DNA from 2 places in the Neorhizobium sp. DAR64872/K0K18 genome. Region 2 is predicted to be linked to the other one. Evidence: riboswitches for the same ligand, from Rfam matches in the RefSeq annotation. Region 2 holds a riboswitch; the other holds the start of a gene.
The links. Region 2 has a riboswitch for cobalamin ahead of ACQY1P_RS17600 (ABC transporter substrate-binding protein). Riboswitches for the same ligand answer to the same signal wherever they lie in the genome.
Positions count from the first base shown of each region.

Region 1: linked by a shared signal. The riboswitch ahead of ACQY1P_RS21835 (CbtB domain-containing protein) and the one ahead of ACQY1P_RS17600 (ABC transporter substrate-binding protein) in region 2 are both predicted to bind cobalamin.

Region 1 covers NZ_CP191446.1:3,357,924-3,365,935, reverse strand. Annotated here, with positions in the region: gene cobN (cobaltochelatase subunit CobN) at 1-1,018, opposite strand, end outside; gene cobW (cobalamin biosynthesis protein CobW) at 1,040-2,077, opposite strand; gene ACQY1P_RS21840 (DUF1636 family protein) at 2,074-2,502, opposite strand; cobalamin riboswitch at 2,605-2,830, opposite strand; cobalamin riboswitch at 2,888-3,088, shown strand; gene ACQY1P_RS21835 (CbtB domain-containing protein) at 3,126-3,302, shown strand; gene ACQY1P_RS21830 (CbtA family protein) at 3,317-4,078, shown strand; gene cobO (cob(I)yrinic acid a,c-diamide adenosyltransferase) at 4,075-4,689, shown strand; gene ACQY1P_RS21820 (cobyric acid synthase) at 4,693-6,150, shown strand; gene cbiB (adenosylcobinamide-phosphate synthase CbiB) at 6,134-7,099, opposite strand; gene cobD (threonine-phosphate decarboxylase CobD) at 7,098-8,012, shown strand, end outside.
Region 2 covers NZ_CP191446.1:2,463,266-2,471,277, forward strand. Annotated here, with positions in the region: gene ACQY1P_RS17595 (FecCD family ABC transporter permease) at 1-853, opposite strand, end outside; gene ACQY1P_RS17600 (ABC transporter substrate-binding protein) at 935-1,942, opposite strand; cobalamin riboswitch at 2,073-2,267, opposite strand; gene ftsZ (cell division protein FtsZ) at 2,561-3,556, shown strand; gene ACQY1P_RS17610 (GcvT family protein) at 3,631-6,192, opposite strand; gene ACQY1P_RS17615 (hypothetical protein) at 6,367-6,771, shown strand; gene ACQY1P_RS17620 (DUF3597 domain-containing protein) at 6,834-7,310, shown strand; gene ACQY1P_RS17625 (hypothetical protein) at 7,435-7,812, opposite strand; gene ACQY1P_RS17630 (FAD/NAD(P)-binding protein) at 7,867-8,012, shown strand, end outside.

The sequences.
Region 1 (8,012 bases), 890 kb from region 2:
GATCGGCCGTCTTGTCGCCCGCCTTGAACGAGATCGCGCCGGCAAGAATGCGGCCGTCCAGTTCCGGCAGCACCACATGCATGGCGAGATCGGAAGGGTTGAGGCCGCGGCGGCCTTCCATCCAACCGTCGCGCCGTGTCGTTGCGGTCACCAGCTGGAAGACGGGAACCCTTGAGCGGTCGAAGATCGTATCGCCGTTGTCATCGGTCGCACTTGCAAAGGCTGTCGTGGTGAGAATGGCGGCCGGATCGAGCTCTGCGATCGCCTGTTCGACAAAGCCGATGGTTTCCGCATCCTTCAGGCCGCCGACGAACATCGGCATCGGTGCGAACCCGCGGGCGGCCAGTGCCTCATACATCGCGTCGATCGGGGCCGCATCATTGGCAAGCAACGTGGAGCGATAGAACAGAATCGGCAGCCGCTGCGCATCGGGCGGGAAGCCAGCAGTAAGCTCATCGGCGGTCGAGATGCCGTGGCCGGGCTTGTAGAAACCCCGCTTCGGCATCGGCGTCGCGGTCGGCAAGCTTTGCGTATCGTCGTTTGCCAGCGCATCCAGCCGACGCGCCAGACGCTGCATATTGTCCGGCCCGCCTTCGCGGAAGAAGGCAAGAACGTCCGTCAGCGTCGCATCGGGCACTGTCGAGGCAGCGGCCAGGCGGTCGTCGCTGATGCTGCATTCCCCTGGCAGCATCGCGAGCGGGATCTTCTTGCGCTTCGCCAGTCGCGACAGCTGATCGGCGCCATAGGCCCAGCGATCATAGCCGCCGAGAATGCGCACCAGGATAAAGCGCGCGTGGGCGGCGGTCTTTTCGAGCCACAGATCGACGGACATCGGATGGCGCAGGTCGGAGATATTGGTGAGGCAGAGGCTCGCCTTGCCATCGCTCCAACCCGCTGCAATGCCGTTCAGGTCACTGCCGGAAAAAGACAGCACCACCACATCCGCCGGCGACTGGTTAAGGTCGACCGGCTCGATCAGGTCGTCGAGCGACGACGAGGTGGTGGCGAGAATATGCATCCTTTTCCTTCTACAGCCCTCTTATGCTGCCAGCATCTTTTCGATCGCCGCCCGGTCCATCCCCTTTTCACCGATCACGACGAGGCGGCTCTGGCGGGTCTCGCCGGGGCCCCAGGCGCGGTCAAAGTAATGATTCACGCGCGAACCGACCGCCTGGACCTGAAGACGCATAGGCTTGTTGGCAACGTCGACAAAACCCTTGATGCGCAGCACGTTTTCCGCTTCTGCCGTGGCGGAAATGCGGGCAGCGAGTTCGTCCGCATCGGCAACGGCTGGAATATCGATGACGAAACTGTCGAAATCGTCGTGATCGTGATCCAGCTCGTCGTCATGATGGGTCTTGCGGTTTTCAATATCGTCCTCGACGGCAAGGCCGAGACCGATCAGCACGCTCGGATCGACGGCGCCGTTTGCGGCCGGCACGATCTTCACCGCGCGCGGCAGATGCGCCTGGACGCGGCCCTTGGCGGCGGCAAGCGACGCCTGGTCGAGAAGGTCGGTCTTGGTCAGCACGATCATGTCGGCGCAGGCGATCTGGTCCTCGAACACTTCCTCGACCGGGTCGTCGTGATCGATCGAGCTGTCCTCGCTGCGCTGCGCTTCGAGCGCTTCGTGATCGTCGGCCACGCGACCTTGCGCAAGCGCCAGACCGTCCACCACGGCAATGACGGCATCCACCGTCACGCGGGCCTTCACATCCGGCCACTGAAACGCCTGGACGAGCGGCTTCGGCAGGGCAAGGCCGGAGGTTTCTATCAGGATATGATCGACGCGCGGTTCGCGGGCCAGGATCTGGTCGATCGCCGGAACGAAGTCGTCGGCGACGGTGCAGCAGATGCAGCCGTTGGCAAGTTCGATAATGTTGTCGTCAGGGCAGCTTTCGATGCCGCAGCCCTTCAGCACGTCGCCATCGATGCCGACATCGCCGAACTCGTTGACGATGATCGCGAGCCGCTTGCCCTTGAGGTTTTCGATCAGGTGACGGATCAGCGTCGTCTTGCCGGCACCGAGAAACCCGGTGATCACGGTGCAGGGAACGCGGTCGAATGAAACGCTCATGAAGGCATGTCCTCGTGGTGCTGGAATGGTGGAATGCGGGCCGTCATGCCCTTGCCGCGAAGGCACATGGGGCGGCCGCGAAGGGGAAGTAGACCGCGCTCGTCGTCAGCCAGCATCATCGCGCCGACCAAGATATCCTCGACCGTGTCGAGCGACAGATGACCAAAGACATAGGACCAGCCGGAGCGATGGTTGAAGGCAGCACTTGGGCCTTTTTCGCAGTTGGCAAGGCAGGTGACGGGTTTGATGGAGAGCGGTTTGCCGGCGGCCGCCTCGCGAAGTGCCGCCATCAGGCCGATGCCCGGGCGCGCTTCGCTATCGGAAGCCTCGCGACAATTGGTGCAGACGAAAATCGTCACATCCGGCTCGCCGGCAAGGCCGTCTGCGGACGCGTCGCGCTCGTCTTTTCGTTCGTCAATCACCATCGTGTCGCACTACCGCCCAAGCCAATAACATCGGGGTGCACGACAGGAAGGCAAGCCAATCCTGCAGAGTGAAAGAAGCTTTACCGGAGCACCCCGCCCGGAAAGGCACGTTTTCGAACGGCAGGTCTCCTGGCTCGCGGGTCGTCACCATCCGCCTGCCTTCCCGGATTTCTCCCGTGGCCATAGTGGCAGGATGGCTCGCCGCTTACAGTTGCGGGGGCAGCCGCGGCATTGAACCATGGAATCTCAAGATGATCCCGGGCTCGCACCGCATTCTCTCTTAGCCCCTACCGTTGCCGGCAAGGGACCGTATCGCAGTCACCTAAGCCTTGTCGCAGGGCAGTGTCAATGTCGCAAAGGCGATTGCCCGTATGGGGAAACCGTCTATAGTGATCACGTCTTTGGTGCCCGAGAGGGCTCATCGAAGGGAATGCGGTGCGACGACATCTTGGCGTCAAACCCGCGGCTGCCCCCGCAACTGTAAGCGGAAAGTCTCTGCTCAACATGCCACTGGAGACATCCGGGAAGGCGGGTCAGAGGCGTTCGATCCGCGAGCCAGGAGACCTGCCGGAGACGATAGGCACAGTGAAAGTCCTCGGGTGGAGGGCAGAAAGACGACGTCCATGGTTACGAACTCTGCTGCCGGTGCAGCCAGCGTTTCCGCATCGAAAATCATTCCTCTTGGCATGACGGCCATACTCGGCCTGTTCATCGTCGGCTTTGTCGGCTTTTCGCATATCGAGGCCGTGCACAACGCAGCCCACGATACGCGCCACTCGCTGGCCTTTCCCTGCCACTAAGAGGAATTTCCCCAATGTCGCTGTTTCGTAACATCGTCCTCACGGCGGTGATCGCCGGGCTTTTGTCCGGGCTCCTGATGACCGTGATGCAAAGCTTTTCGGTCGTGCCGCTTATCATCGCGGCAGAGACCTATGAACACGCCGGCAGCGCCGCCGGGCATAGCCATGCTGCTGCTCCGGCGGCAGGCACTGCAGCCCCTGCCTCCACTGAGCATCAACATGCCGAAGAGGCATGGGCGCCGGCCGACGGGCTCGAGCGCTTTGCCTACACGGCTGCCGCCAATGCACTGTCGGCCATCGGTTTTGCGCTGGTTGCCATCGCCATTGCCGAAGCACTCGGCGGGTTTGGCGGATGGCGCGGCGGGTTGATGTTCGGCATTGCCGGCTTCCTCACCGTCAGCCTTGCACCCGGCCTCGGCCTGCCGCCGGAACTCCCGGGCATGCCCGTCGCCGAACTCGGACCGCGGCAGCTCTGGTGGATCGCGACGGCAGTCTGCACCGCCCTGGCCCTCGGGCTGCTTGCCTATACCCGTTCCGCCCTTCTTGCGGCTCTGGCGGTCGTCCTGCTGGTTGCTCCGCACATCATCGGTGCACCGTTGCCGCCGACCCATGACACCGCGGTGCCGATCGAACTGCATGCGCGGTTCGTCAATGCCGTCTACGCGACGAACCTCGTCTTCTGGGCCGTTCTCGGAGCGCTTTCCGGCGTCATTCGCGAGCGTTTTCGTGCTGGTGAGGAAATTTCGACCACGTCCAAGGAGCTTGCAGTCCGTTGAAGGAAATCGATCAGACCACCGAGCAGCGCCACCGCGCCAAGATGGAAAACCGCAAGGCGGTTCAGGATGCCGAAGTCGCGGAGAAGACCGTCGAGAAGGGGCTCCTCATGGTTCATACCGGCTCCGGCAAGGGCAAGTCTACGGCGGCCTTCGGGCTGGCCTTGCGGACGCTCGGCCACAACCGCCGCGTCGGCATCGTGCAGTTCATCAAGGGCGCATGGTCAACCGGCGAGCAGCCGGCGCTTGCTGTGTTCGGTGACCGCATTGCCTGGCACACGATGGGCGAGGGCTTTACCTGGGAAACTCAGGATCTCAAACGCGACATCGCCGCTGCCGAGAAGGCCTGGGGCATGGCACTCGAACTGATGGCGGATGAAACGATCGGCCTCGTCATTCTCGACGAACTCAATATCGCGTTGCGTTACGATTATCTCGATCTCGAAACGGTCGTTGCCCAGTTACAGGCGCGCCCGGCGGATCTGCACGTGGTCGTCACCGGCCGTAATGCAAAACCGGCTCTGATCGAGGCGGCGGATCTGGTGACCGAGATGACGCTCGTCAAGCATCACTTCAAGGCCGGCGTCAAAGCCCAGGCCGGCATCGAGTTCTGACGGGTGGTGGCGCGCGCTCTCATGTTTCAGGGGACAGGCTCGGATGTGGGCAAGTCGCTGGTCGTTGCCGGGCTTGCCCGCGTCTTCACGCTGCGGGGCTTGAGTGTCCTGCCCTTCAAGCCGCAGAACATGTCCAACAATGCTGCGGTCACTGCCGATGGCGGCGAGATCGGCCGGGCGCAAGCCCTGCAGGCGAGGGCGGCCAGCGTGCCGCTCAGCGTCCATATGAACCCGGTTCTGTTGAAGCCCCAAAGCGAAGTCGGCGCCCAGGTGGTGGTGCAGGGCAGGGTCGAGGGCAATGCCAAGGCGGCCGAATACCAGCTTCTGAAGCCGAGACTGCTTTCGCGGGTGCTTGAAAGCTTCGAGATCCTCAAAGCCCGGGCAGACCTCGTCCTCGTCGAGGGGGCCGGCAGCGCGTCCGAAATCAACCTTCGCCAGAACGACATTGCCAATATGGGTTTTGCCCGCGCTGCCGATGTCCCGGTGGTTCTGATCGGCGATATCGACCGGGGCGGCGTGATTGCGAGCCTCGCCGGCACCAAACTCGTCATCGATGCTGAGGATGCTGACATGATCCACGGCTTTATCGTCAACCGTTTTCGCGGCGATCCCGCCTTGTTTGCCGAGGGCATGCGGATGATCGGTTCGTTTACCGGCTGGCAATCGATCGGACTGTTGCCGCATTTCGCCGATGCAGCACTTCTGCCGGCAGAAGATGCGCTCGGCCTTACCCAGTCGTTTGCGCGCAAGCCCGACGCGAAACTGCGCATCGCAGTGCCGATCCTGCCGCATATTTCCAATTTCGACGATCTCGATCCGCTGGAAGCGGAGCCGGATGTCGAACTCATCCGTGTCAGGCGCGGCGAGGCTATCCCTGGAGACTGCGATCTCGTGCTGCTGGTCGGCTCGAAGGCGACGATCACCGATCTGGCGGCGCTCCGGGAAGCGGGCTTCGATACCGATATCGCAGCTCATTACAGGCGCGGCGGGCGGGTGCTCGGCCTCTGCGGCGGGTATCAGATGCTCGGCAGACGGATATCGGATCCAGAGGGATCGGAAGGTCCTCCCGGTTCGGCGGAGGGGCTGGGGCTTCTCGATGTCGAAACCGTTCTGTCGGCGTCGAAGCGGCTGGAGGCGGTAACAGGCGTCAGCGCAGACGGAATATCCTTCGCCGGCTACGAAATGCATACGGGTCATACCACTGGCTTCGACTGTTCACGTCCGTTTTCGAGCATTGGCGGCAATCCGGAAGGTGCGTCGTCTCGGGATGGCAGGGTGGTCGGCACCTATGTGCACGGATTGTTTTGCGACGACCGGCAGCGTTCAGCCTGGCTGTCGCGTCTCGGCGGCACAGTGTCGGGCTTGAATTACGAGGCGAATGTCGATGCCATTCTCGATCGCCTTGCCGCGCATATGGAGCAGCATCTCGATATCGACGGACTGCTCAAAATTGCCAGATGAGCAGCGCCAGGATGCCGAACAGGCTGATCAGCAGCGCATCCGCCACGCGCGCGAGCTTGAGGGCGCGGGTGATGTCGTCGAAATTCAGATTGGTCCGGTTGCCATCGCCCATGTAGCGGGCTTCGATCATCTGGCCGCCATAACTTCGGGGACCAGCGAGCGCGATGCCAAGCGCACCCGCCATCGCCGCTTCCGGCCAGCCGGCGTTCGGCGAACGATGGTGTTTCGCGTCACGGCGGATTGCACGCATGGCATCGCGGGGCGAGGCGTCCTTGACGAAGACAGCGGCCACGACGAACAGCGCGGCCGTCAGTCGCGAGGCCGGCAGATTGATCAGGTCATCGAACCGGGCCGCGGCCCAGCCGAACGCTTCATGACGCGGCGACCGATGGCCGATCATGCTGTCTGCGGTATTGGCAGCCTTGTAGGCCGCGCCGCCCGAGAGGCCGCCGATGCCGAGCCAGAAGGCAGGGGCGACGACGCCATCGGAAAAATTCTCGGCCAGGCTTTCGATCGCCGCGCGGCAAACCGCGGCGTCATCGAGCTTTTCCGGATCGCGGCCGACAATCATCGAGACGGCCTTGCGTCCGGCGTCGAGCCCGTTGTAGCGCAACGCGGTTGCCACGGCTTCAACATGGGTCTCGAGGCTTTTCTGGGCCGGCAAGCTGGCTGCGGCAAGCACGAGAAGGATCGGTCCGAAGGGCAAAAGCATGAGAACGGCGGCAATCGCCAGCGCGGCGGCGACGGTGCAGCCGATGAGGACAATGAGCGCGAGGATGCCCATGCGTTTGCGGCTGGCGAAATCCTCGCCCTCGCGGTTCCATCGACTGTCGAGTGCCGATATCAGCCGGCCGATCCAGGTGACGGGATGGCCGACGCGTTTGAACAGCCAGTCCGGATAGCCGAAGATGCGCTCGGTGATCAGGGCGAAGAATGCGAGAAGGAACATGACGTTGGCGATCTCTGAGTTGGGCAGTCCGATACAGCATGGCGGCAACCTCGCCATGGCGCGTGCGCTGTTTCCTTGGGCACCCGAGCCGTGGATCGATCTATCGACCGGCATCAACCCGCATTCCTATCCGCATACGCCGATCCCCGGCAATGTTTTTGCACGTCTGCCGGAGCCTTCTTCGCTCGAGAGGTTGAAGACGGTTGCAGCTGAGGCGTACCAGGCACCATCACCATCTCATATCGCGGCTGGGCCGGGAACGCAGATCCTGCTGCCGATCATCGCCGGCCTTGTCGGAGGGGACGGAAAGGCAGCGATCCTATCGCCCACCTATGCGGAACATGCGCGTGCCGCGACGATGGCAGGCTTTGAGGTTCTGGAGACGGATGATCTCGACCACCTCTCGACCGCCAGTCTCGCCGTCATCGTCAACCCGAACAATCCGACCGGCCGGATCGTGTCGATGGATGACATTCTGGCGCTGGCCGAAATCATGCGCGCGAAGGGCGGGCTGCTCGTCGTCGATGAGGCCTTCATGGATGTGTCGGAAGCGCAGAGCGTTGTCGGCGCTGTCGGCGAGGGCGGGCTGATCGTGTTGCGCTCCTTCGGCAAGTTCTATGGCATGGCCGGCCTGCGGCTGGGCTTTGCGATCGGCCATCCCGATATCACCGTGAAGATCGAGGAGAGGCTCGGGCCTTGGGCGGTCTCCGGTCCGGCTTTGCATGTGGCATCCGAAGCGCTGGCCGATGCCGATTGGCAGGCCGCTATGCGAACCAGGCTCGGCGCAGATGCTGGGAGGCTGGACGCAGCTCTGTCCGCTGCCGGCATTCCGGTCTTCGGCGGCACGTCATTGTTTCGTTTTATACGTGACAGGCGTGCTCAAGGTCTCTTCCAGCATCTCGGCGAACACGGG
Region 2 (8,012 bases):
GACCGACGATGAACCGGGCCGCATGCGGAATGACCAGCCCGACAAAGCCGATCGCACCCACCATGCTGACGATCGTCGCCGTCATCAGCGCCGTGACAAGCAGCAGCACCACGCGGACCCGCCGCACCGCGATGCCGAGCGACCGCGCCGCATCCTCGCCGAAGGTAAACGCATCGAGCGCCCGCGCATGCCAGATGCAGACGATGAGCCCGACGGTCACCACCGATGCGGCGAGCGTCACCTCCGGCCAGCGGACGCCGGCAAGGCTGCCGAGTAGCCAGAACATCACGCTGCGCGCCTGTTCGGCATTGGCAGACGTCGAGACGATGTAGGAGGTCAGCGCATTGAACAATTGCGAGGCGGCAACGCCCGCAAGAATCGTCCGGTCCGCCGTCTGCCGTCCGCTCGACAACATCACCACGAAGACAAAGGCTATCAGCGCGCCGGCAAAGGCACCGGCCGAAAGCGAGATCGCGCCCGCCCCGAACCCGAGCAGCATGACGCTGACCGCACCGGTCGAGGCTCCCGCCGAAATCCCGAGAACATAGGGTTCGGCCAGCGAGTTCCGCAGCAGAGACTGCAGAATCGCCCCCGATAGCGCCAGTCCGGCGCCGCAGAATGCCGCGACCAGCGACCGCGACAGGCGATAATCCCAGATCACCGCTTCCTGGATGCGCGGCAAGGCCACGGCCGTAAAGCCGAGCCGGTTCGTCACCGCCGCAATCGTCGTCTCCATGGGAATGGTCATCTCACCGATCGCCACCCCGGCAACGATGGCGACGAGGAGCGCTAAGAGCACCAGGAACACGCCTGCGGCACCTAGCGCCCAACGTCCGATACGGGATCGCGTCACTTGGGGCGCCTGGGCAGGTCGGGCAAATTCGCCTCATCGACGATGGCGGAAACAGGGAAAGATATCATCTCCCGCCGCACCCTAATTCGCAAGGCCGAAGGACTGGATGCCCCGGGCGAGCGTCTCGATGCCCTCGATCGTGCGGATCGTCGGGTTCATCGACTGGGCGTCCATCATCACGAAACGCTTCTTTCTCACCGCATCCAGCTGGCTGACGACGGGATCAGTCTCGAGGAACTTGATCTTCACGGCAGGATCATCCGCGGCATAGCGGCGACGGTCCATGGTGGCTACGACGATGACGGAGGGGTTGGCCTCAGCAATCGTTTCCCAGCCGACCAGCGGCCATTCTTCTTCCGTCGTCACCACATTGCGGGCGCCGATCGTCTCAAGGATATAAGCCGGTGCGCTGTTCTTGCCCGCGATAAAGGCGTCGCCCTTGGTCTCTTTGCTGGAATACCAGAAGACGATCGGCAGGTTCTTTAGCTCAACGCCCTTGATCGATGCGACGGCTGCGGCTTCGCGCTGTTTCAGGTCTGCGATCAGGGCCGTGCCCTTGTCCTCGACGTCGAAGATCTTCGAGAGCTCGGTAATCTCGCGGTAGATCAGGTCCATCTTGAACAGTTCGTTGCGAACGCCGTCCCCGCCATCGACATTGGTCTTGGCGACGCAATCGGCGGGCGAGACATAGGTGTTGATGCCGAGATCGGAAAACTGCTCGCGCTTGCCGACGGATCCCATCGGCCCGACATGCCACTCGAACTCGGCAGCAACCAGATCCGGTTCGAGACCGACGACCGATTCAAAGCTCGGGTCGTTGTCGGCAAGCCGTTTGATCTTCGCATCCACCTCTGCATAGGGCGAAAGCACCGGCCCGACCCAGACGGCAGTGCCCGCCACCTTGTCGGCCAACCCGAGCGAATAAAGCACTTCGGTCATGCCCTGACCGATCGAAACGATCTTCTGGGGCGCGTTCTCGAACGTGACGGAGCGACCGCAATTCTCGATCGTCAGCGGGTAGCTGGTCGGTGCGGCAAAGGCGAATGTGGGAAGTGCCGCAACTAAGGCGGCGATAAGCCCTGATTTCATGTCCTGTCCTTTAATGATCGGAAAAAAGGGCAGGACGACCTGAAGCCGCATCGCGGCTCGACGTCAAAATGGCGCACGAGCGCATTGCTTGCGTCATAATCATCTCCCTGCCGGAACCCCTCGTCCGGTGTTGGTTGTCCATGCCACGGCAGGTCTCCTGACTTGCGGCTCGAACGCCTTCCATCGCCTTCCCGATCGGATGATCAGTGGTATCGATGGCTGGCTCGCCGCTTACAGTTGCGAGGGCAGTCGCGGACTTGGCCCGAAAGCCTCACCGCATTCCCTTTTCATCTGCGATTGCAGAACCGTAGCGCCCCAACTGATAGGGAACACGCCGGTGCTTGTCCAGAGCGATCCCCGCGCGATCTCTGTCGTTGCCGAGTGTAATAGTATAACATACCAATTTACGCAACGGTCTATTTTGGATTGGTCGCGACCTTCGTGAGGCGCTCAATTCAGGGATGCTGTACATTAAATTGCGATGACATCGCCCTCACCCTACTCCTGCCTCTTTGGCCTGACAGCGCTCTGGTCTATGACCTTGCGGACAGATAGCCTGCGGGGCGATTCGCCGTCCTTCTGGTATGGGACGACCGGAAGGAGCTGAAGGAGACGAAGATGACGGATATTAAGAGCGGCTTGACCGAATTGAAACCGCAGATAACCGTGATCGGTGTCGGAGGCGGTGGCGGTAACGCGATCAACAACATGATCACGGAAAATCTCCACGGCGTGGAATTCATCGCCGCCAATACGGATGCCCAGGTTCTGGCAACATCCAAGGCGTCGCGCCGAATTCAGCTGGGTGCGCAGGTGACCGAAGGTCTCGGTGCTGGCTCGCTGCCGGATATCGGCCGCGCGGCGGCCGAAGAATCGATCGACGAGATCATGGATCATCTCGCCGGCTCGCACATGTGTTTCGTCACCGCCGGCATGGGTGGTGGAACCGGAACCGGTGCCGCGCCAGCGATTGCACGCGCAGCGCGCTCTGCCGGCATCCTGACGGTTGCGGTTGTCACCAAGCCCTTTTCGTTCGAAGGGCATCGCCGCATGAAGACGGCAAACGAAGGCATCGAGGCCCTGCGTGAGGCCGCCGACACCGTCATCGTCATTCCGAACCAGAACCTGTTCCGCATTGCCGACGCCAAGACCAGCTTTGCCGACGCGTTTATGATCGCGGACCGCGTGCTGTTTTCCGGCGTCAGCTGCATCACCGACCTGATCGTCAAGGAAGGCCTGATCAACCTCGACTTCGCCGACGTGAAATCGGTGATGAAGGGCATGGGTCGTGCGATGATGGGAACCGGCGAAGCCTCCGGCGATGGCCGCGCGCTGATCGCTGCCGAAGCCGCTATCGCCAATCCGCTGCTCGACGACATCTCGATGAAGGGCGCCAAGGGCGTGCTCATCTCGATCTCAGGCGGTACCGACATGACACTGTTCGAAGTCGATGAAGCTGCGAGCCGCATCCGTGACGAAGTCGAAGCCGAGGCCGACATCGTCGTCGGCGCGATCTTCGACAAGAACCTCGACGGCAAGTTCCGCGTGTCGGTCGTCGCAACTGGCCTCAACGGCAACCAGCAGGGGTCTTCATCCCCGACTGCGCAGTACTAAGACCAGTCTCAGCCAATAAAAAAACGCTCCGTGGACATCCGCGGAGCGTTTTTTGTTTGTCGGATCCGAAGAAATCAGCTTCTCGGCTTGAGGTTCTCAGGATCGTAGAGCGGCTTGTAACCAACCGCTGCGACTTCCACCGGGAAGGCCTCGTTGAAATAATCCACCGTCAGTTTGCGACCGACCTGGCAATGCGACCAGGGCAGATAGGCGAGCGCGATGTTCTTGCCGATCGTCGGGCCGTAGGCGATCGACGTCGTATAGGACCGCCGTCCAAGCTCATCGATGAGAACCTCGCCCGTGTCAGGATCCATCACCGGCAGCGAGCCGACCGGATAGCGGGCCACACCGGACGCATCGACATTGTCGGTCATCACGAGCGTGCAGAGCATCGCCGGCTGATGGTCGCGGGCCTTGTATTCGAGATGCTTCGCCTTGCCGCAAAAATCGGCTTCCTTGACCTTTGGACGGGCAAGATCCGCTTCGATCAGGTTGTACTGGGTCAGGAGATCGCCGTTCTGCAGGCGCAGGCTCTTTTCCATGCGGCGTGAGTTGGCATAGGTCTCGACGCCGAAGGCCATCACGCCGGTGGCGCGCAGCGCGTCCCAGACGGCAACGCCGTCTTCGTATTTCATATGCAGTTCCCAGCCCTGCTCGCCCACATAGGAGATGCGGAATGCCGTGACATGCTTGCCGGCGATCTCGATAGGCTTGATCGCGGCGAAGGCGAAGTTCTCGACATTAAGACCATCGGGGTCGGCCACGACCTTCTTCAGCGTCTCGCGCGCGTTCGGGCCCCAGATGCCGATGGTGATGTACTTTTCCGAGACATCGGTAATCGTGACGTCGAGCCCGCGATCCTGCGCGACACGCTTCATGTAGAGCAGGTCACGCGGCCCTGCATCCGCGCCGTTGACGAGACGGCCGCGATCAGCCAGGCGGAACACGGTGAAATCGGCCCGCACCATGCCCTTGTCGTCGAGGAAGTGGGTATAGATGCCCTTGCCGATATTGCCATCGCCGCCGATCTTGGCCGCACACAGCCATTCGAGCAGCTCGACATGATCGGGCCCCTCGATATCGACCATGTGGAAATGCGACAGGTTGACGATGCCGCAATCCTCGCTCATCGCCAGATGCTCGGCGTTCGACACGCGCCAGAAGTGGCGGCTGTCCCACTCGTTTTCGCGCTTCGGCACCCGGTCGCCGTATTTCTCGAGAAGATGCTCGTTGGCGGCGTAACCGTGGGCACGCTCCCAGCCGCCGAGTTCCATGAAGTAACCGCCCAATTCCTTTTCGCGGTCGTGGAACGGCGAGCGCTTTGCGCCACGGCCCGTCGCGTAGGGTTCGCGCGGGTGGACGGCCGGGAAATAGATCTTCTGGGCAGCCTCGAAGGTGCGGCCCTCGATGAACTCTTCGGTCAACTGATGGGGATAGAAGCGCGCGTAATCGATCGAGTTGTGGTCGATCTCGGTGCGACCGTCGGTCATCCAGTCGGCGATCAGCTTGCCATAGGCCGGGCCGTCCTTGACCCAGATGGCAACGCAGTACCAGAGCCCGCGCACCTTCTGGCTTTCGCCGCAGGAGGCACCGCCGCCGGCCGACACCTGCAAGAGGCCGTTGAACGAATGCCCTTCGTTATAGCCGAGTTCGCCGAGGATCGGCGTCAGCTCGATCGCCTTTTCCAGCGGCTCGATGATCTGTTCCATGTCGAGATCGCGCTGCGACGGCGACAGCCGCGCTTCGTGCTTTTCAAGAATGTCGCGGGGATGACAGAGGCGCGGATGGGTGGTCTCGTAGTAACCCCACTCGATCTGACCACCCTCGGTCGTCTTCGGATCGCCGGTGTCGCGCATATAGGCCGAATTGCCCTGGTCGCGCAAAAGCGGATAGCCGATTTCCTTGCCGGTGCCTTCGAACTCGTTATAGGGCCCGAAGAAGGTCAGCGGATGATCGACCGGCATGACCGGCAGATCCTCACCCGCCATCTCGGCAATCAGCCGGCCCCAGATGCCGGCGCAGACGACGACATGGTCGGCCATGATCGTGCCGCGGTGGGTGACGACACCCTTGATGCGGCCATTCTCGATGATCAGCGACTGCGCCGCCGTATTGCCGAACACACTGAGCTTTCCGGCCTTCTCGGCGGCATCCACCAGCTTGCCGGCAACCGTCTGCGAACGTGGAATGACAAGACCTGCATCCGGATCGAACAGACCGCCCTGCACCTGATCCTCCTCGATCAGAGGAAACAGCGCCTTGATCTCGGCCGGCGACAAGTAGTGCGCCCGGGTGCCGAAGGCCTTGGCAGAGGTCAGCTTGCGCTTGATCTCTTCCATCCAGGCATCGTCGCCGGTGCGCGCGACTTCAAGACCGCCGATGCGGGCGTAGTGCCCCATCTTCTCGTAGAAATCGATCGAATACTGGGTGGTCCAGACCGACAGGTAGTCATGGCTGGTCGTGTAGCAGAAGTCCGAGGCATGCGCGGTCGACCCGATATCGGTCGGGACCCCAGACTTGTCGATGCCGACGATATCGTCCCAGCCGCGCTCGACAAGGTGATGCGCGATGGACGCACCGACGATGCCACCGAGCCCGATGATGACGACCTTAGCCTTTTGCGGAAATTCTGCCATTGCATGCCCCAACCGAGTGAAGCCGCGATACTAGAGGGACAAAAGCGACAGGTCACCTCAGATTACGACATCAAAAACTGTTGCAGCGCCACGCACGCCCGAAGAGGTATATGAGGAACTTCTTGGCCCCTTCTCCTGTTTAGCACTCGATAAAATGGTAACAGGGGCAATCACATGAAATTTAGAGCATTGAAGGCGGTGACCGCTGTCGGTCTTGCCTGCCTGATGCTGGCGGGCTGCGTCAGCGAAGGCGGCACCTACACCGAGTATCGTTCGTCCGATCGCTACGACCGGTTCAACCGTTACGACGGTCCGAACTACCGTTACCGTCATCACCGCGACCGCGATCGCCACCACGGCCGTCACGACGGCCGCCGGCCCGACCGTGACAACGATCGCCCGCACCGGGACTGGAACCGCGGCGACCGCCCGGAGCGCCCCGGCTACATCCGCAACGACCGAGACGGCCGCAATGATCGGGGTGGTCGCGATGGCCGTGACCGTTCCAGCGGTCGTGGCGGACCGGACCGTTCAGACCGCGGCTCAGGCGGCGATCGCGTCGTCGTCCCGCAGAACTAAAGTGATCCGTCATCGACGCGATCTCGTACCATGTATGGCATAAACCAACGGAGGAACTATCCATGAGCATATTCAGCAAGATCAAGGACGCCATCTTCGGTCATCCTGCTGCAGCAGCACCGGCTTCGCCAACAGGCGCCGAGCCGACACCGACGTCCATGGCAACGCCAGAACCTGCTGCGACCACAGCCCCGCCGGTCGGCGGAACAGCCCAGGCTGCTCCGAAGACCGCAGGCGCACCGCCAGTCGCAACTCCAGGCTCGACCTCTGCCACGATGCAGACCGTCGATATCGCACCAGTCCTCGACGCAGCCGTCAAGAAGAGCGGCCAGAAGCTCGACTGGAAGCATTCGATCGTCGACCTGATGAAGGCGCTCGGCATGGACGCGAGCCTTTCGGAGCGCAAGGAACTGGCCGAAGAACTCGGCTACACCGGCGACCAGAGCGATTCCGCCACGATGAACATGTGGCTGCACAAGGCGCTGCTGAAGAAGCTGTCCGAAAACGGCGGCAAGGTGCCTGCCGAACTTCTCGATTAATGGTTTCGGGCGCTCCACTGCGGGCGCCCGAACTTCTATCTGATGAAAACTGCTTGCGATTCCCGTCATCCGGACGGTTGAGACATGACGAAGGCCCGGCTGAGACCGGCTTCCGCGTCATGTCTCAGTAGGCGAGAGACGTACTCCAGAGAAAAATGTCCTGCTGGTCGGTATCCGTCAGTCGATCGGCATCAGTCTCCTCGACCTTCTGCGTCTTGAGCCGTGGCAATGCCGCGGCTTCTTCTTTTCGGTCACCGGCCAACTGCCTTGTCGATCCGAACAGATCGATCCCAAATATCGAAAAGCCGCCACCAATCATCACGCTCTCCATTCCTTCCCGATCTTTGATGTGTAATGTCGCGTCAGAGGGAGTCGTGAACAATATTGCCTGCGAGAACCCTGGACTAAATTTTGCCGCGCGAAGGGATAAACGTGCTCCGTTTCCGATGCCTTGGAAAAAGCCCGTTTTTGCAAGCGCAGCGCCTATCGATTTTTGATTCAACGACGTGCCGTGCGAATTTAAGAGAGCGGCCGCGTCTAACCGAAGTGACTGACAGTGACAGCATCGAAGACGTCTGAACGGCCTGAACCAACACGATCTTCAATCGTCATTATCGGCGGCGGCGTGACCGGGGCAGCGGTCGCTTTCCATCTCGCGACGGGCCACAAGGCGGACGCCGTCGACATCACCATTTTCGAGCC